3 regions of the Serratia sp. UGAL515B_01 genome follow, and region 3 is predicted to be linked to each of the others. Evidence: predicted binding sites of a transcription regulator. Region 3 holds the regulator's gene; each other region holds the start of a gene.

Region 1 (6,773 bases), 2.0 Mb from region 3:
AGATATTCCGTTGCGGGCAGAGCAGGTGGTGTTAGCCAGTGGCAGCTTCTTCAGCAACGGTTTGGTAGCTGCATTTAATGGCATCCGTGAGCCAGTGTTTGGCCTGGATGTGTTTAGCAAAACCGAACGTGCCGACTGGTGCCACCCGGACCTGTTTGCCTCGCAACCCTATCTGCAATTCGGGGTGCGAACCGATCGCAGTCTGCGAGCGCTAAAACAAGGGGAAGCGATCGTCAATCTGTATGCTATTGGTGCCGTCACAGGCGGCTACGATCCGCTGAAGCAAGGCTGTGGTGCAGGAGTTTCACTGATTGGCGCACTGCACGCCGCCCAGCAGATCCTGGCCCAGGAGAAATCAGCATGAGCCAGTTAAAAGACAACAGCTTCGAGAGCTGCATCAAATGCACCGTCTGTACCACCTTCTGTCCGGTGGCTAAGGCGAATCCGCTCTATCCAGGGCCTAAACAGGCTGGACCAGACGGTGAGCGATTGCGGTTGAAAGATCCGGCGCTCTACGACGAGGCACTGAAATATTGCACCAACTGCAAACGTTGTGAAGTGGCTTGCCCCTCTGATGTGAAGATAGGTGACATTATTCAGCGTGCCCGTGCCAATTTCAGCCAGCACAAGCCGACACTGCGCGATGCCATTCTCAGCCATACCGATATTATGGGGTCGCTGTCGACACCGTTTGCGCCGATCGTCAATGCAACAACCGGGTTGAAGCCGGTACGCAAGTTGCTGGATAAGGCGTTGAAGATCGACCATCGACGTGAATTGCCCAAATACTCTTTTGGGACTTTCCGCCGCTGGTATCGTCAGCAGGCCGAGCGGCAACAGCACTATGCTGAACAGGTGGCCTTTTTCCATGGTTGTTTTGTCAATTACAACCATCCGCAGCTCGGTAAAGACCTGATCAAGGTCTTTAACGCCATGAATATCGGTGTACAACTGCTGAAGCGTGAAAAATGCTGTGGTGTGCCCTTGATTGCCAATGGCTTTATTGAGCAGGCCAAAAAACAAGCGAATGTGAACGCCAAATCACTGCATGATGCGGTATTGATGCAGGGGATACCGGTAGTAGCAACCTCCTCCAGTTGTACTTTTACCCTGCGTGATGAGTATCCGCATTTGCTGGAAGTGGATACTTCAGCAGTGCGCGAGCGTATAGAGCTGGCGACGCGCTATCTTTATCGGTTGATCAATCAGGGCCGTACTTTACCTCTCAAAAGGACACCATTGCGGGTGGTTTATCATACGCCGTGCCATATGGAAAAAATGGGGTGGACCGCCTATACGCTGGAACTGCTTAGGCAGATCCCCGGGTTGGAGCTGGTGGTGCTGGATCCACAATGTTGTGGGATCGCCGGAACCTATGGCTTTAAGTCAGAAAACTATGAAACGTCGCAAGGCATTGGCGCTTCGCTGTTCCGTCAGATTGAAGAGAGCGGAGCGGATAGGGTGATTACCGACTGTGAAACCTGTAAATGGCAGATTGAGATGTCGACCAGCAAGCGCTGTGAGCATCCGATGACTCTGCTGGCGCAGGCGTTGGTATAGGGCGCAGCACGCTGCGCCCCAGAGTTTACTTGTTCAGCTTCAGCGTGTGAATAATACTTTCTGCTTCACTTTGCGCCTGCTGCTGGTTATCGGCCGGCAGTGTGATCTGAATGGTCAGCAACTGGTTATCCAATGTGCCAAGCAGGATAGAAGAATAGGCTTTCTGGCCACCGCTGGCGATGATGCTGTCCAACTGGCGCATTGTCACCCCATTGATGTCAATGGCTTTATTGGTTATCACCTGTAGGTCTGCGTCGCGTGAGCGTTGTTGTTCTTCAAGACGTTTACCCAGGTTTTCCAGGTTATCTGTGGGATTATCCCCAAGAATAACGATCAGCGCGCGTTGACCAGTTCTGTCGGCGTAAACGTGCATATTATTAGCCTGATTGCCCAGCTTACCACTCTGGTCGGACATACCATTGGGGAGAGAAAAGGTCAGTTTGCCATTCAAGAGACTGACCTGTTGCCCCGCCAGTGTGCTGGCTGTCGCTTTCTCCACAGCCGCTTTGTTGTCCTTGGTTTCGCCATCACAAGCCGCCAAACCAAGCACCAACAGGCCGATACCCATTAATTTTGTTATTTTATGCATCAGGATTCCTTATCGCTTATTTGGCGTTCTTCTGCCGTAAATACCCGTCGCCCTTCAAGATCCAGGGATGTTGGCAGCCAACTTGGGTATAGCAACCTATTCTACACTGAAATACCAAGAGCATGATGTTACAGATAGTTGCTGGCTACCTTTTATATTCGTCATACTTCAAGTTACATGTACGTTGGCTTTCCTGAAAGGCTCTGTACCCTTGGGTCTCGCTGCGTTACCGCCTTCATGTAACTTATATAATTAACAAGCTGAACTAATTCAGTTGCAATTGGCTGTCTGGCTGACGTGAAGCCAAACGCTTGAGCAACATATTGAGCAGTACGCCATACATGGGTAGGAAAAATAGCAGGCAGATCATTACTTTGAAACTGTAATCCACCAGTGCGATCTCTACCCAGTTGGCGGCCATAAAGGCATCGCTGCTTTTATAAAACGCGATGAAGAAGAAGGCCAATGTATCACTGATGTTACCAAGGAACATGGCAGCAGCGGGAGCGACCCACCAGGTACTGCGTTGGCGTAGACGATTGAAAACATGGACATCGAGGATCTGGCCCAGCACGTAAGCCATGAAACTAGCAACTGCGATACGCGCCACAAGCAGGTTGAAGTGGGCTAAAGCGGCAAAGCCCTGCCATTCACCCTGAAATGTGGCAGTGGAGATCACATAAGAGATAAACAGAGCGGGTATCATCACGGTCAGGATAATTCTGCGTGCCAGTGGGGCACCAAAGATCCGCACGGTCAAATCCGTCGCCAAGAAAATAAACGGGAACGTGAAAGCGCCCCAAGTCGTGTGAAAGCCGAAGATGCTAATTGGCAACTGCACTAGATAGTTGCTTGATGTGATAATTGCGATATGGAATAACGAAAGCAAAACCAACGCTTTTGAGCGTTGTTGGTCGGTAAATGAATACATCATGTAGCCTTTTTAGGTTATGGGGTGAGGGAACCCATGTTTAACTGCGCGGCCGCATAATACGCGTTTGCGCAACCAATGCAACGGTTAAATTTAAAGCAAACGTTAACGTATCTTGCGCAGAAAAACTACTGGCGTAAACTATGCGTCAGCCAGGTCCGGCGATTATTCGCCGATCGTTTTTTGATCGAGAGAAATGCATGACTGATATTTTTGCCCAGGCAGACCAGACGCTTGACGCAATGGGGCTCCGCTGCCCTGAACCGGTAATGATGGTACGTAAGACCGTGCGCCATATGGATAACGGTAAAACATTGCTGATTATTGCCGACGATCCCGCCACAACGCGTGATATTCCAGGTTTTTGCCGCTTTATGGAACATACGCTGGTGGCGCAGGAAACCGATAAGGCACCCTACCGCTATCTATTGCGCAAGGGTTTGGAAGAGTAGTTGCCTATCAGGCCCATACGGCGATGGGCCTGCCAGAAAATCTACAACGATTAGCTGCGGTTCTTGAGTAACCGCAATGCGTTCGCGGTTACCAGAGCTGTAGCGCCAGAGTCTGCTAGCACAGCCAACCATAAACCGGTCATGCCAAGAAGAGTGGTGATCAAAAAAATCCCTTTCAGACCTAGTGCAATAGTAATGTTTTGACGAATGTTGGCGTGTGTGGCGCGTGAGATTTTGATCATCTCAGCGATGCCCACCAGACGATTGTGCGTCAAGGCAGCATCAGCCGTTTCCAACGCGACATCCGTACCGCTACCCATGGCAATGCCGATACTGGCTGCTTTCATCGCCGGGGCATCGTTGATGCCGTCACCGATCATCGCCGTAGGCTGCTGCCTGCACAGTGCACTGACAGCCTTCACTTTGTCTTCCGGCATCAATCCGGCGCGATAATCTATCCCAAGTTCATTGGCAATGGCTGCCGCTGCACGTGGGTTATCACCGGTGAGCATCACGCCATGGATCCCCAGTTTGGTTAATGCTGCAATCGCCTGCAAGGCATCGTTGCGTAACGTATCGCGCAGGGCCAGCAGACCGATAGGAATACCCTCTTCCAGCACGACAACCACTGTTTTACCCGCCGTTTCCAAGTGTTCAATACGTGTGGACCATTCGCTACTTAACTGATTTTCTCCTAACTTGCTTGGTGCGCCGATCAGGATGGTTTTACCTGCAACAACCCCTTCTACGCCGATACCGGCCAATGCACGGCGGCCATCGGCCAGTGGCAACTCAGTACCGTTTTCTAGCGCACGATTGATGATCGCTTGTGCCAGGGGGTGATGTGAACCCATTTCAACCGCTGCTGCCACGGCAAGCAATTGCTGTTCGCTGAGGCCATTAGTCGGTAGCACGTCGGTAATCGTGGGTTTTCCCTCAGTTAGCGTCCCGGTTTTGTCGAATGCGATAGTCCGTACCAGCCCCAATTGTTCCAAGGCTGCGCCGCCTTTGATCAGCGCTCCCCGTCGTGTCGCTGCTGCGAGCCCGGAAGTAATGGCGGCTGGCGTAGAGATGACTAACGCGCATGGGCAACCGATCAGCAACAGCGTCAATCCACGGTAGATCCACATTTCCCAAGGCTCAGCGAAAAATAATGGGGGCACCAAGATCACTGTGATAGCCAACAGCATGATGGCCGGTGTGTAGTAGCTGCTGAAGCGATCAAGAAAGCGTTCAATGGGAGCTCTTTTCTCTTCGGCTTCTTCAATTAACTGCAGAATACGATCTATGGCGCTTTTACCGGGCTCGGAAACAACCTTCATTTGCACCACCTGATCGACAGACAAACTGCCAGCGGCGATTTTCTCACCCAGGTGACGTTCAACAGGTACGGATTCACCGGTTAAGGCACTTTCGTCAAAGCTGGCGAATGGGCTTAACAACTCAGCATCGGCAGGCAGGCGAGCACCTGGGGCGATTTCTATCACATCGCCGGGGCGGAGATCAGCGACCGAAATGCGTTCGCGTTCGCCATTGCGGATCAATAGAGCATCCTCTGGCACCAGCGCCATCAAGGCTTTCACGCCACGGCGAGCACGGTTAGCCGCGTATGACTCCAGTAATTCTCCTACCATGAACAACAGCAGTACCATGGCGGCTTCAGCGGTAGCACCAATAAACAACGCACCGATAGCGGCAACGCTCATCAGCGTTTCTATAGCAAACGGTGTCCCTGAGCGGATTAGGCGTAGCGCCTTGCTGGCAACCGGTGCTAAGCCGACCAGCGTCGTTGCAATGAAGGCCACCTTGCCGAACTGTGGGTTGAATGAGTCTAGAACCCAACTAAACACCATCAAGACAGAGATTAACAGCAAGGGGCCCCATTCACTGAGACGGGAAGTTTGTGGTTTATCGTTCGGTGCAGCTGATGCTGTACTCAGCAAGGTAAAACCAGCCTGTTTTACTGTATCCTGTACACGACTATTGATATCGCGTTGGGCATCCACCACCAGCTTTTCTGTGGCAAAAAGCACACGTGCGCTGCTGACACCGGGAATTGAAGTGACGGCATTTTCAATTTTTTTAGCGCAACTGGGGCAGTCCATTCCTGTAATTTTCCAACTGAACCTTTGGTTGCCTGAAGGAGGAGAATCAGCCAGCCTGTCACTTTCCTCATCCAGATCTTCATGTTCTTCACCGTTGCAACAGTGAGCACTGTGTTCATTAGCCATTTCGTGGGTACGGCTTCCTACTTCTGGGGCCTTTTCACTGCAACATCCATGCTGGGTTTTGGCATGATCGTGGGTACAACCACAACCTCTTTCTTTATTGCTATGTTCTTGATGAGTATGTTCTTTATGAGTATGCATAACGCCCCCTCAGGCAAACTACGATGTTCTGTTGATTGACTTTACACCTTGGAGTTGACTCCAAAGTCAAGAGCTGTATGAGAATGGTTGCTAAGTAGAGGGGATACAGCCTAGGGTCCGGTTGCCCGAACCCTGGCGTTTACAGATAGAGTGAGCGTACGATCAGGAAATGCCCGGTGAAATAGCAGAAAGCGACTATGGCAGCTGCAGCACGGAAAGTGAGACGATAGCGGTTAAGCAACCAGACAATATTGGCCAGCAAGAGTAATGAAGTGCCTGCTAGCAGAGAAAAGCCAAAGTCAGTGCTGCGCATGAAATATTGTTCCCCTGCCAGCCATACCATCAATAACGTCATAGCCACCAGCGTTGCGATTGGCCACCGCATCTCTTCCAATCGGTTCCAGATGGTTCCCAGCAACAGTGCACCAATCACCAATAGAGTCAATGGTAAGGGCCAGAACAGGCTAAAAGTCATCTGAGTGGCAAAACTCAGGGTATAGAGCAAATGCGAGAGGAAGAATGCGCCTATGGCGTATAACACTTGTTCACGTGGCAACATTAATAAAGCGTCACCGACCAATGTTGCCAATAGACCCAAAACGATCAGGTAACCTGCTACGCCTAGTACGGGGGCCTGCCAAGCCATTAATAGCATCAATAATAATGTTACCGGTTTAAACACCCAACTTTGCCAGCGGGGACCACGATAAGAGGCATCGACGAACAACCAACCAGAAAAAAATACGGCAAGGAACGGCCAACTCATTTTGTCTTCCTTATTCATTTTAGGAACCGGAAACCAATTCTAGGTTGTTACTTCATTAGTTTAGGCAGTGTGCATGCGTTCGACAATGCTTTCTTCAGCATGGTCC
Region 2 (6,773 bases), 1.5 Mb from region 3:
GATAATGAAGTCGCAGCAGCTGCTTATATGAATAAAGTTATAGAGAAAGAGATTATGCGTGCACCGGAACAATATCTGTGGTTACACCGACGTTTCAAAACGCGACCGGAAGGTTCACCTTCACTCTATTAAATAATGAGACTCAATCAGCAAGCAGTGCAAGCCACGAAAGATTTCGAGTCACCCAACTGCAATTTGAGAAGCTTCATACTCTGTAGGCCCCCCCAAAAAGCCCATCGCCTGTGTTTTGCCGGGCTTGATGTCGGCTTTTGGGCCTACGACAGTTAAGGAGTACAGCTTAGCCTTAGCCCCCAGTTTCATTACCACATTAATCGGCTTATCAGTGGCGCACCGATCACCGTGATTACTCCCGCCAGCATCATCGCCAGGCTGGAAAACACGCCCACCTGCTGGGCAAAATCTCGTCGGCTCTGGCGGTCCCGGCTCCGTGGCAAGAAGCGCCAAATCGGGCTCCTTTCGCCAGGCCGTTGCGCACTGAGGATAAAATTATACATCTCGCTGTTTCCGCCGTTGCAACCAGACTTCAAAACGGTAAACACGGCCAACCACCAAGCTGGTAACACCCAACGTCAGCATAGTACTGATAGCAATCACCAGAAAAATCCTCCAGCTCTCCACCATCAGCATTCCGACAATATTGGCGGGTAAAGGCAGATGAAATTGCTTGACCAGTTGATCGGCAGCCAGGTATAGCAAGGCATATAGCACAACCTGAATCGGCACCTGGAGGCGAGTCAGGAAAGCAGAAGCAGCACGGCGAAACGCCAGAAACATGAAGTTAACCTCAGCCAAAAGTCATCACTATTAGGTTGTATCCTTTAACTTCCCGTGGAACCGCAACAGCCACTTCAGGCTGGAGCCTATGGTTACGTTGTTCGCGTGCAATTGAAGGACACAACCTAGATGACTAAAAGGAGCCAAGGCACCCTAACCTTCTCGTTCGACTAACAAAGCCTCCATCAGATCGAGATCCGTTAGCAGCTTTTGCAATGTTTCATTGCTGATTTTCTGTGTGGCACGCAGATGATAAAGCTCACCGCGTTCAGCTCGTAATGCTGTCAGGCGAAAACGCCGCTCCAGATTTTCCAGTATCAACGTATTCTCAATATCATCTTTGCTAGTGATACGCCGTCTGAGCGTACCAACTACACGTGAACTGATCTCTTTAAGCACCTGCGGATCGAAGTTTTCCTCCGTATCAGCAAGCAAGCGCTCTTCCATTTTGTTGATACTTTGGATCCCTACTTCCGCAGCCATAGCTATCGCCATACGCTCTTCTTTTTTGCTGGTGCTTTTATCAACGACATGCACTCCGCGCAGCAGTGCAGGCAAGACCAATACGCCGACAATCAGCGACAGCAGGATAACCCCGGTGGCAATAAACACCAGTTGGTAACGCGCCGGGAAAGCAGTACCGTCACTCAGTAGCAACGGAATGGAGAGCACACCCGCCAGAGTTATCGCCCCGCGGACTCCCGCAAAAGAGGCCACCCACAGTTCACGGGTACTGTAATCGCCAAACAGCAACGGGCGTTTTTTCATAAAACGTTTGCTGGCGTTTTTCATCAACCACAGCCAGGTAAAACGCAACGCCAGCAATGCGGTATAGATAATCGCTACGTCAGTGAACAGATACCAGGTTTCGATGGTTGGATCTAACTCAGCTTGGAGGATGGAGGTTTCCAAAATCCCCGGGAGCTGAAGCCCCAACATGATGAAGACCATGCCGTTGAACACAAACTCCAACATGGCCCAAACGCTGTTGGCCCGCAAACGCATAGTCAGCGGTGCATTGCGGATCACCCCAGACTGGCTGATAGTCATCCCCGCGGCTACTGCAGCCAAAATACCGGAAACACCAATATGTTCAGCGATCAAATAGGAGGCAAAGGGCAACAACAGCAGGAATACAATCTGCGTTGCCGGATCGTCACCACTCCAACGGCTCATAACGCGCAGGCACTTACTGTACGTCCAGGTCACCGCAACGCCGGCCAACAGACCGCCAATCGCCACTTTCAAAAATTCCAGAGTGGCGCCACCAACGGTAAATATCATCGTCCCCATTGCTACCGCGATGGCAAACTTTAGCGAAACCAGACCGGAAGCATCGTTCATCAATGCCTCCCCTTCTAGTACGCCCATAATCGATTTAGGAATGCGCCCTTTGCCAACGATACCACCCAACGCAACAGCATCGGTTGGCGACAATACCGCCGCCAGAGCAAACGCAGCTACCAGAGGTATCCCCGGCACCATCAGGTAAATGAGATAACCGACACCCACAACGGTGAGCAACACCAGCACCAATGCTAACCCAAGAATTTCGCGCCCGTGGTGCAGGAATTCGCGCGTAGGGGTTTTCCATCCATCGGCAAACAATAACGGTGGTATAAACAATACGAGGAACAGTTCAGGATCAAAATCAACATGCAGCCCAAAATGCGGCCAGGCGAGCAAAGCCCCGATAACTATCTGTATTAACGGCAATGGTATCTGAAACGGTAATATGCGTGTTATCACCCCAGAAAGGGAGACCACCAAAATCAGAATGAGGATTGTAAAAAAGATTTCCATGCTTTCCTTAGACTCTACGGTTCAGAACATCAAAGCTCGCTGACAAAGTTAACGTCCAATAGTAAATCACTTTTTTCGTGGGATTAAAGCTTGTTTTACCTTATACCCTCTCTCTTATTACACGTGAGTGCCGTTGGTGGCTATTTAAGCGCAGGGCAAAACGTAAGCCACGCGGTAAAGTTTGCCAAATCAGCGGTGAACAACGCCAGAATAGGTTCAAATAGTCAGTAAAATTAAACTGATGGAAGAGGCACTTAATAATATAGGGCAAGAAGAAGAGGTAAAATTTGAGATAAGAATCGGGGCGCTACGCCAGCGCCCCGACATTGCTGATGAGTTAGATCGCCCAGCCACCAGCATAGAACGTAACCAGCGCAGCAGCAATCAACACCGTACCAATGTTCAGCTTACGCCATTCACCAGAGAATACGCGGCCAATCACCAGAGAGCTGAAACCCAACATAATCCCGGTAACGATGTTGCATGTCAGAACGATAAACACAGCGCATAGTAACCCGGCCATGGCATCAACGAAGTCGTTGAAGTCCAATTTAGTCACGTTGCTTAACATCAACAAGCCAACGTACATTAAGGCAGGCGCCGTCGCGTACACCGGTACCAAATAGGAAAGTGGTGACAAGAACAGGATCAGCAGGAACAAAATCCCCACCACCGTGGCAGTCAGACCTGTTTTCCCACCAGCCGCCGTACCTGCGGCAGATTCGATATAAACCGCCGCTGGTGCTGCTCCCACCAAACCAGAGAAGATGCTGCTCAAAGAGTCTGAAGTCAGCGCTTTACCGCCGTTGACGATCTGGCCATTTTTATCCAGCAGATTTGCCTGCCCCGCCACCGCACGAATAGTACCCGTGGCGTCGAACACCGCTGTCATCACCAATGCTAACACGCTTGGCAGCACCACTGGCTGCAAGGCCCCCATAATATCCAGACTGAATATTAATGAGTTACCGTCTGGTCCTGCCAAACTCGGCATGGCAAATAGGCCTTGGTATTTCACCGTTGGATCAAAAATAAGGCCAATGATGGAAATAGCGATAATCACCAATAGTATTCCGCCCGGTACGCGCAATTTTTCCAGGCCAAAGATTACCGCTAGCCCAAACAATGTCATTACGACAGGGAATGAAGTGAATGCTCCTAGCGCAACCGGCAAGCCATCCAGCGGGTTTTTCACTACCAAGCCAACCCCGTTTGCAGCAATCAGTAACAAGAAAAGGCCAATGCCAATACCTGTACCGTGCGCCACCCCCATAGGCAGGTTACGTAGGATCCAGGAGCGGATGCCAGTCACCGAAATAATGGTGAACAGCACTCCCATCAAAAATACTGCCCCCAGCGCCACAGGAATACTGATTTGCTGGCCCAGTACCAAGCTAAAGGCGGTAAACGCTGTCAGTGAAATAGCACAACCTATCGCCATTGGCAGGTTGGCCCACAAGCCCATCAGCAACGATCCCAAACCGGCAACCAGGCAGGTGGCAACAAACACCGCGGTTGGAGGAAAACCGGCTTTGCCTAGCATGCTTGGGACGACGATCACCGAATAGACCATCGCCAGGAAGGTAGTTAACCCTGCAACCACTTCCTGACGCACATTAGTACCCCGTGCTGAAAGTTGAAAATACCCATCAAGCCCGCCCTTTGGTGTGAAGGCATTATCCGCTTGAGATTTCGACATGTTGCTGTCCCCTGTTTTCATTGCCAGCCCCTAGGAAGAGGCCTGTTATTCTGCTTACGCATGCTCATTACGAAACCGTTTCCATCACGTTCACTTCCATACCTTTCAGTAACACGGCCAAATGACGCCATATAATATGGCAAACGTTTAACTCTCGTTGCGTGAAGCGGTGGATTGATGATGGCTTTACCCAAAAGATCTCAAATGAAACCGACGCTAATCAGATTTTAGATTTGAAAGGTATTTTTAAGGCAAACGATTATCTAGCCTTCTATACCGTCTGATCAACTAAAGATCGCGACATTGTATGTGAAAATTTATTGGACACGTGCGCTGACAATAATGCAGGGCTAGGCTGTTCCCCTCAATGATACACGAACACCCCTGGGGGTCATTTGCGCACTGAACAAGGCGTGAGTTGTGCGGTTTGATAGACCCAATAAGCAGCGAATAATGCAGCAATGCGCGGTTTGCGTGTATCTCCTGTTCATCCGTACTCGTCAAAGTCCAGGAAACCCGTGCTTGGTTAAAACAGCTCTAAGCCCCTACTAAACATCGTTATCGATGTCCAAGGAAAGGTTTATTCCGGCATAATAAATGGCCCACCCTGTTCCAGCGCTCGCTGATAGGCGGGACGAGCATGAACACGCTGCAGAAAATTTTGTAACTGCGGACATTCATCCAACCCACCTCGTCCAGCCATCGCCTCTAGTGGAAAACTCATTTGAATATCTGCTGCGCTAAACGCATTGCCGACAAACCAGGCACTTTTATTCAGGTGTTGCTCAAGATAGTTGCGATGGGTAGCAATCTGTTTATCCAAATACCCCTTTTGTACGCCTTTGCCAATAGCACCTGCAAGCGGACGGATCACCCATGGGACGGGTGGGAGTCCTAACCGGTTGAGCACCAGTTTCATTACCAACAGAGGCATTAACGAACCTTCAGCATAATGCAGCCAATAACGATACTCCTGACGAGCACGGAGATCGGTCGGTTTGAATACCTCCTGTTCATCATAAACTTCCTGCAAATACTCAATAATGGCCCCCGATTCCGCGAGTGTAAGATCCCCATCAACGAGCACGGGAGACTTTCCTAAAGGATGGATTTTTTGCAATTCCACTGGTGCAAGCATCGTAAGGCTGTCGCGCTGGTAACGCTGGATTTGATACGGAACACCCAATTCTTCCAAGAACCATAGGATGCGTTGTGAACGGGAATTATTGAGATGATGAAGGGTAATCATGGGTTTTCTCCGGTAACAATACTTGCATTAAAGGTAGTTGCCTCCTGGTCTCCTGCCAAACCGGTTTACCTCAGACACGATCATCAATTTATTTGAATGAAACACTCAAAACACCTCGATTTTCTATTGGCTATATTTAGCCTAGTATTTAACACATCGAGAGGATACAGCCTCTCACCTAATATAAACTCTGAGGATTTGACCATGAAAAACATCAAAATTTTTGCTACTGCTTTTATTCTAGCTTCTGCTTCTTTCGCTAGCATTGCCGCAGACCAATTAAGCAACCAGCCCGCTGCTGGCGCACATAAAATCGGTGTGGTATCTGTAAGTGGTGCGAACAACCTGAGTGCTCTGGAAGCCGAACTGGCAAGCAAAGCCGAGGCAGCGGGTGCCAGCTCCTACCGCATTATTGCTGCTGGTGGGAAAAACAAAATGTACGGCACCGCAGAAATCTTCAACTGATCGTCAGCACATTCACTGACAAAATAAACTAAGCCCCGCGAGATAATGTTAACGGCGTTACCTCGAGGGGCTTTCTTGTATTTCAGACGGGGAAAGGACCAAATGATGTCATTAACCTCATCTGTGGTCTTTCTGGATACTGATATATTTCGCCTCTAACTCTTTTATAGAGTTAAAAAGTATCCTGAAAACAACGAAAGCGCTTTTCACACTTTTGTAGCCTACAAAAAACAGGAAAGCCCCGCATAACGGGGCTTAAGGACACTATACTTTACAAAAAATCTATGGCGTATTTTAGAACGGAATATCGTCGTCAAAGTCCATTGGGGGTTCATTACCGGCCGCTGGCGCGCTGTTTTGAGCTGGGCGGGCCTGCTGCTGGCCACCACCGCTGAACTGGCTGCTACTTTGCGGCTGCTGAGGCTGCCCCCAACCCCCCTGTTGGCCGCCTGCTGGCTGACCACCACCTGCCGGGGCTCCCCCCCCCTGACGGCCACCCAACATCTGCATGGTACCGCCCACATTAACTACGACTTCGGTAGTGTACTTTTCTACACCTGCCTGATCGGTCCATTTACGCGTCTGCAACGCACCCTCAATATAAACTTGAGAACCTTTACGCAAGTATTCACCCGCCACTTCCGCCAGCTTGCCAAACAACACAACACGGTGCCATTCCGTTTTTTCTTTCTGCTCGCCGGTCACTTTGTCACGCCAGCTCTCTGAGGTCGCCAGGGTAATGTTGGCAACAGCACCACCGTT
Region 3 (6,773 bases):
TTTCGCAGATCATCCGCAACTTGGCTTCCTGCGCTTCTTCCAGAGTAGTGGCCGTTTTCCAATAGCCACAGGAATACTGCATATAACGGTCAAGCAGTAAGGTAAAAAGATCGTTTCCGAGATCATAATGTTCTTTACCAACAATCCAAGCGCGTTTCTTGGACTGTAGATTGGTCAGACGAGCTACAGCAATGCGCAGTATGTCTTTCAGATGATTAGGAAGTTTCTTTTCAAGCCCAGCACTGAGAATTCGCTGAAAGAAGATATCCAGTCGTTCACACTCCCACCAGCCATCCATATAACTTTCGCCAAGCCCTAACGAGCCTTGTTGTAATACACGTTTGAAAAAATTTGGATTGTAAATCTGAATATCGAAAGGACGTGAACCATTGATTTCAATATCGGCCATGTTGAGCATTTCATGCGCGATACGATACCACTGGTTGTCTTGAATGCTCAGATCTTCTATACACGATGAACTCATAGTTTCTCCATCACCTTCTTCTGACTTATGAACTCGTAAAAATGCTCAGAGGACTTTTACAAGCGCATACATATACCTACGGCAACTTGCCGTAGCGTCTGATGTTCGACTTTAACCAGAGGAAATTTAAGAGGTTCTCTACGCATCAGCGTAGGTAAATAATTCCTTAAAAGAGTATGATTCCGTTCGTGTAAACAATAATTACTTGTGATAAAAGTTTATGAGAAATGTTATTTTTAGAAGCTCTTTCGAGTATAGGCTTGCCGAGACACAGACTCAATAGCAAATTGCACCCTGCCAGCATTCCCGTTAACTTATTATTTATAATAATTTCTGCTTGGTAGGCTGTTTTTTATTCGAGCTCTCTCTGAGTTGCATAATATACCCAAAAGCTGCAAAAAATACGGTACCAACCATCACGCTTACTGTAGCCAATAGTGGCTGGGTGATGAAGGCTGATACTAACATGCTGGCAATAAAACACCCTCCCAGTTGCAGCGTATTCTGTAAGGCAGCTGCTTTACCACTGCTTTCCGGGAATGGCATTAAGGCATTTGCTACCAGAATCGGGTAGCTAGCACCATTAACTAATGCCATGAAGCAAAAAGGGATCAGCAAAGCTGTCAGTGTTGGTTTGCTCAGGGTAGCGACCAGATAGAGAGCGACCATGCTGATGGCATAAGCTAACAACAGCCAAGGCAGCAGTGTTTTGCCAGAAATATGGCTTAATGCACTCCGACAACTGTAACCCCCTAACAAAAAAGCCAAAGTCTGTGGGACATAGCTTAAACCAATATCATTTGGGCTATATCCCATGTTGCCGAGAATAAAGGGTGACCCGGTCAGCCAGGCAAAAAAACCGGCAGAGCAGGCGGCAAAGACCATAACGTTGCCACTGAACATCGGGGATCTCAAAATCTGCAAAAAGCTCACCCCGGCCTTTTTGTCCGCTGAAGGCACAATTCTGGTATCTTTTAGCAATAGAGTGGGAATGAGCAGTAATGCCGTTATGCCAAGCAGTACGGCAAAGATAGCCCGCCATCCCATGTGATTGAGCAGCCAGGCACCCAACAAGGGGGCTAATGCGGGAGAAAGGGCGACCAGTGGCATAATGGAAGCAAAAACACGGTTTGCCTTACCTTCACGATAACGATCTACTACGATGGCTTGCCAGGTCACCGCGGCTGAACATACGCCAATTGCCTGTAGAAAACGTAAAGACCACAGTTGTGTTCCGTTTTGCACCCATAGCATGCCCAAACAGCCAAACGCAAAGAGTGTCAGGCCGAGCAAGAGTACCGGTTTGCGGCCTAGATAATCGGATAGCGGGCCCCAAAGCAGTTGGGCAAAAGCAAAACCAGCAAGGAAAATACTCAAGCTGGCGCTGATTGCGCCTGCGGAAATTTGCAAATCCTGCTGCATAGCGCCGAAGGCTGGTAGATACATATCGGTTGCTAAGTACCCCAACATACTCAGTCCTGCAAGGTAAAACATAAATCCAAAGTTTCGCATGCTTTTCTCGTTAAATTTTTATTGTCGCAGGTTTTAGCGTCCGCAAGTGTACTCGGCTGGATCTTTGCTTGTGAAACGGTAATATTTGCAAGGTGTTGTTAAAAAATTTGAAGGCAAATCATGTGGTCAGAATACTCGCTTGATGTCGTAGATGCTGTTGCGCGAACGGGTAGCTTCAGTGCGGCTGCACAAGAGCTTCATCGAGTTCCTTCTGCAATAAGTTATACGGTGCGTCAGTTGGAGCAATGGCTGGCTGTGTCCCTTTTTGAACGCCGTCATCGTGATGTTGTATTGACCCCTGCTGGTGCCCTGTTTATCAAAGAGGCCCGGAAGGTTGTCAAAAAAATGCTTGATACCCGGCGTCAGTGCCAGCAAGTTGCCAACGGTTGGCGCGGGCAGTTAAGAATTGCGGTCGACCTTATTGTAAAACCACAGCGTAGTCGTCAGTTAATCACTGATTTTTATCGTCATTTTTCGGATGTTGAATTGATTGTGCAACACGAGGTGTTTAATGGCGTATGGGATGCACTGGCTGATGGGCGCGCAGAGATGGCTATCGGTGCAACACGAGCAGTGCCGGTTGGTGGGGGTTTTGCTTTTCGCGATATGGGCTTTGTGAATTGGTTGTGTGTGGCAAATGCAACCCATCCCTTAGCGGGGCTAAAGGGCACACTGAGTAACGATCAGCTGCGGCCTTATCCCTCACTATTGCTCGAGGATACGTCACGAAATTTGCCGAAACGTGTAACTTGGGCGCTGGATAACCAACGACGCCTTACCGTGCCGGACTGGGCTTCTGCTGTGGATTGTCTGCGTAATGGATTATGTGTGGGAATGGCACCCGCGCATTGTGTACTGCCATGGGTACAAAGTGGTGAACTGGTTGTTCTGCAACTGCAAGAAGCATTCCCCCCTAGCGCCTGTTGCCTGACATGGCAGCAAAATGCGCAGTCACCAGTAATGACCTGGTTATTAGATTATCTGGGAGACAGTGAAACGCTTAATCAGGAGTGGTTGAACGAAGGCGTATCCGGTGTCTCGAAAGCCTCCGATAACAATTATTAGGCTATATGTCTGTGGGGCGTCGCAGCCCTCATCAAGCCACAGAGGGAAGCGTGCCGCGTGGTCGAGTCCTTGCCTCCCGCGCTGTGGCCATCATAGTACGTGTTGGGCTCATAAAACTGTGCAGCTCACGTTTTGGTTTGTGTCTAATCAAGGGGGACATGCTAGCGGCGATAATCGATGAAAGGCCCATCAGCCACCGAACGGCGTTCTATCAGTTTTGGATGGACTTCAATGACCTGAGATTCTTCACGTTTACTGATAATACGATCCAGCAACATCGTGAAAGCCATTTCTCCCAGACGTTCTTTAGGCTGGTGGATAGTGGTTAATGCTGGGGTAAAATAGCGTGCATTTCGGACGTTGTCGTAACCGATCACTGAGATGTCTTGCGGTACACGAAGCCCCAATTCGTCTGCAGCACAAATTGCACCCATAGCCATAATGTCTCCACCGCAAAATATGGCTGTGGGGCGATGCTTTTGCGACAATATTTTGTACATGGCCTTATAACCGGACTCAGGTTCAAAATCACCCTGAACGATCCATTCTTCGCGGATCTCAATATTGGCTTCCTGCAGCGCTTTAAGGAAACCGTGATGACGGCCACCACCGGTATTGCGCGATAACTGGCCGGGAATGGCACCAATATCGCGATGACCACGTTCGATAAGATAACGACCAGCCAGATAGCCACCCTCAAAGGCATTATCGATAATTGTATCGGTAAAATCACCACGAGCAGCTCCCCAGTCCATAACCACCATGGGAATATTTCGGTAATCCTCCAACATACCCAGCAACTTTTCTGGGTACTCTGAGCACATAACCAGCAGACCGTCGACGCGCTTTTGCGCCAACATTGCAAGGTAGGCCTGTTGTTTATCGAGGTTATTATGTGAGTTACACAAGATCAAAGTATAACCTTTACTATAGCAACTGTTTTCAACAGCTTCGATCACCTCAGCAAAGTAGGGTGCTTCGCTTGATGTTGCAAGCAGACCGATCGATTTAGTGTGGTTAACTTTCAGGCTGCGGGCAACGGCGCTGGGCGAATAGTGTAGTTGTTTAATGGCTGCCCAAACGGCCGCTTTTGTCTCTTCGGCGACGAAACGCGTTTTATTAATGACGTGCGAAACGGTGGTGGTGGAAACGCCAGCGCGCTTGGCCACATCTTTAATCGTTGCCATATAAAGAATGACTCCTGAACTCACATGTTACAGCATGTAAGTATGATGTTAATCGTTTGCCTGCGTAAATTTTATCCCCTGATAAGCAAAAACGGGATTTTTAGTGCTGAAGCCGTAAGATCCTATAGCAGGAGGGGGCATCTTGGGGTACGCAGTTGTGAACTGCGGATTTTGTCGCATATTTATGAAAAGTGGAAGAGCTAATCGGTATTATAAGACGGCAAATGATAACAAGATTTTAATCACGAACTGTAGGAAAATGAGTTGACGTATTAATTGTGTGGCTTTTATGCTTGAGAGCACAAATCTGCAAGGGAATTACGTTATGGATACGAATTTGAAAATGTCATTGTTTACTACGGTATGTGCGTTGGCAGTGATTATCATCTTTGGTCTCATTGCTGTATCTAACTGATTTAAATTATAAAAAGTGCAATATGTTGCACCTTTGCTATTTTCTATAGAAAACCCCCAGAGCTAGGCTGGGGGTCGTAAAGCTTTCAGCCTTAAGCCGATTATAAAGACCCCCTTTCAATTTGTTAAAACACCTTGCGGTTTGGCAATTGCAAAAGTTAAACAAGAAATCAAAAGGGGTCCAATGGGGGACGAAAATGGGCTTAGCGCATAACCGATGGAACTGTAAATATCACATGGTTTTTGCACCTAAACACCGAAGGCAGGTTTTCTAGGGAGAGAAACGCAGGGTGATAGGTGGCATATGGCCATTAATTCCAATTTTTTCAACCAGATATCACTTGTTATATCGAGCCGTAGCAAGATCTGTTCTCTCACTCTACCGATAAAATCCCAGCCTAACGAGTTAATATGGCTAAACCAGGTATTTTGAAAATCGGCGTCGGTTACGATAGTCACTTTAGTCTTGGCATTAATGGCTTAGGCAAGTGTATCCAAAAATTCGTTTTGGATCTGAGTATTGTTTTGCTGTTTTGAATGAACAATACGGCTCAACATCGCGTCCGATACTGGTGAGAGTCAGTGAAGCGCCACGGTTACATCAAGAAGCGTTACGGGCTGTAAGTAATCCATAAATGCAAATGTCAGATCACAGTGCGTCTGTTAGGGCGCGGCTGGCAAGAGAGGCTAATAGGCACATATGAAAAACCCCCGGCTTTGCCGGGGGGAGCTTACTTGTTCATCTATCTGCTATTGGGTCAGATTTTGTTCCGCGAATGACCAGTTAACCAATGCCCAAAAGTTTTCCAGGTATTTTGGGCGCGCATTGCGGTAGTCGATATAATAAGCATGTTCCCAAACATCAACGGTTAACAGAGGTTTGTCTTCACTGGTGAGTGGGGTCGCTGCGTTTGAGGTATTAACGATCGCAAGTGATCCATTAGGTTTTTTCACCAGCCAAGTCCATCCTGCTCCAAAGTTTTTCACTGCTGCATCGGTGAATTGTTCTTTGAAAGCAGCGAAAGAACCGAAGGATTTATTGATCGCCTCAGCTAAAACGCCAGTTGGTTCATTGCCCCCCTGAGGCGACAGACAGTGCCAGTAGAATGTGTGATTCCATACTTGCGCAGCGTTATTAAACACGCCACCGCTAGAGGTCTTGATGATATCGACTAGAGACTTGCCTTCAAACTCGCTGCCTTTCACCAGATTATTCAAGTTAACCACGTAGGTGTTATGGTGCTTACCATAATGGTATTCCAGCGTTTCTGCAGAAATATGCGGTTCAAGGGCATTTTTCTCATACGGTAATGCAGGTAATTCAAACGACATTGCTTTCTCCTTTTTATACAGCACTTTTCTTCTCTTCCGATACCGCCAGCCCATTAGCTGAGGGAGGAAACTGAGTTGTTATAGTTATTCTGTGGTTATCAATCTTAACAACTTCCTACCTGAAAAAAAGGTCCAAAGCGTGCAAATCAGTTAATTGTCTAAAGTGTGGGCAAGGGGAGACATCCTGGCTGAGCCTTAAACTCAGTCGTATATACTCTTCATTCTTCAAGTTGCATGGGTGTTGGCTGCGTCCGTTCACACCCGTCATAGAGTGAGCTATGCTCTTGGCGACTCTCAGACTTGCCACCTACATGCAACTCGAATTATTTTGGGTATAAATGTCAACGAATGGTTGTAGGTGTGACTACGCGGCGAGCACCTATGTAATGGTTTTGCCAATAGTTATTATCCAATTGACTGATGCGTATTTCTTCGCCAGTTCGGGGAGACTGGATAAATTTACCGTCCCCGAGATAAACACCAACATGATCGGCAGTGCCGCGGTTGTTGATACGAAAAAAGACCAAGTCACCCTTTTCTAGCTCACTTCGTTTGACCGGTGCTGCATCTCGCAGATGGTACATTTCGTTAGCGGTACGAGGTATTTTGATTTTAACCACGTCTTTGTAGGCGTAATAAATCAGGCCACTACAATCGAACCCAGTGGTAGGAGAAGTACCGCCCCAACGATAAGGCTTGCCCATTTGGTGCATCAGCTTTGTCAACGCAGTTTGCTTGGCATGTTGAAAACGCTTTTTGTGTGCTGGAGTTAGTTTCAA

The links. The regulator PurR, encoded in region 3, represses purine synthesis genes. The targets are predictions, from matches to a motif close to CANGCAAACGTTTGCNTG.
Region 1: OK023_RS18710 (7-cyano-7-deazaguanine/7-aminomethyl-7-deazaguanine transporter) is a predicted target of PurR. The motif match lies at 3,176-3,193, and genes of this name have one in related genera.
Region 2: OK023_RS15630 (NCS2 family permease) is a predicted target of PurR. The motif match lies at 4,434-4,451, and genes of this name have one in related genera.

Annotation. Positions count from the first base shown of each region.
Region 1 is NZ_CP109901.1:4,131,995-4,138,767, forward strand. Features, by position in the region: gene glpB (glycerol-3-phosphate dehydrogenase subunit GlpB) at 1-364, shown strand, start outside; gene glpC (anaerobic glycerol-3-phosphate dehydrogenase subunit GlpC) at 361-1,560, shown strand; gene OK023_RS18705 (DcrB family lipoprotein) at 1,586-2,149, opposite strand; gene OK023_RS18710 (7-cyano-7-deazaguanine/7-aminomethyl-7-deazaguanine transporter) at 2,415-3,080, opposite strand; gene tusA (sulfurtransferase TusA) at 3,281-3,532, shown strand; gene OK023_RS18720 (zinc/cadmium/mercury/lead-transporting ATPase) at 3,583-5,901, opposite strand; gene OK023_RS18725 (lysoplasmalogenase) at 6,041-6,667, opposite strand.
Region 2 is NZ_CP109901.1:3,461,787-3,468,559, forward strand. Features, by position in the region: gene lpxP (kdo(2)-lipid IV(A) palmitoleoyltransferase) at 1-132, shown strand, start outside; partial or broken gene OK023_RS15615 (LrgB family protein) at 321-499, opposite strand; gene OK023_RS15620 (hypothetical protein) at 508-795, opposite strand; gene OK023_RS15625 (Na+/H+ antiporter) at 949-2,598, opposite strand; gene OK023_RS15630 (NCS2 family permease) at 2,936-4,297, opposite strand; gene OK023_RS15635 (glutathione S-transferase) at 4,878-5,546, opposite strand; gene bhsA (multiple stress resistance protein BhsA) at 5,751-6,011, shown strand; gene OK023_RS15645 (single-stranded DNA-binding protein) at 6,306-6,773, opposite strand, start outside.
Region 3 is NZ_CP109901.1:1,962,890-1,969,662, reverse strand. Features, by position in the region: gene cfa (cyclopropane fatty acyl phospholipid synthase) at 1-484, opposite strand, end outside; gene punC (purine nucleoside transporter PunC) at 806-1,996, opposite strand; gene punR (DNA-binding transcriptional activator PunR) at 2,117-3,061, shown strand; gene purR (HTH-type transcriptional repressor PurR) at 3,223-4,248, opposite strand; gene OK023_RS19200 (YnhF family membrane protein) at 4,538-4,663, shown strand; partial or broken gene OK023_RS09040 (IS200/IS605 family transposase) at 4,860-4,934, shown strand; gene sodB (superoxide dismutase [Fe]) at 5,413-5,994, opposite strand; gene OK023_RS09030 (C40 family peptidase) at 6,336-6,773, opposite strand, start outside.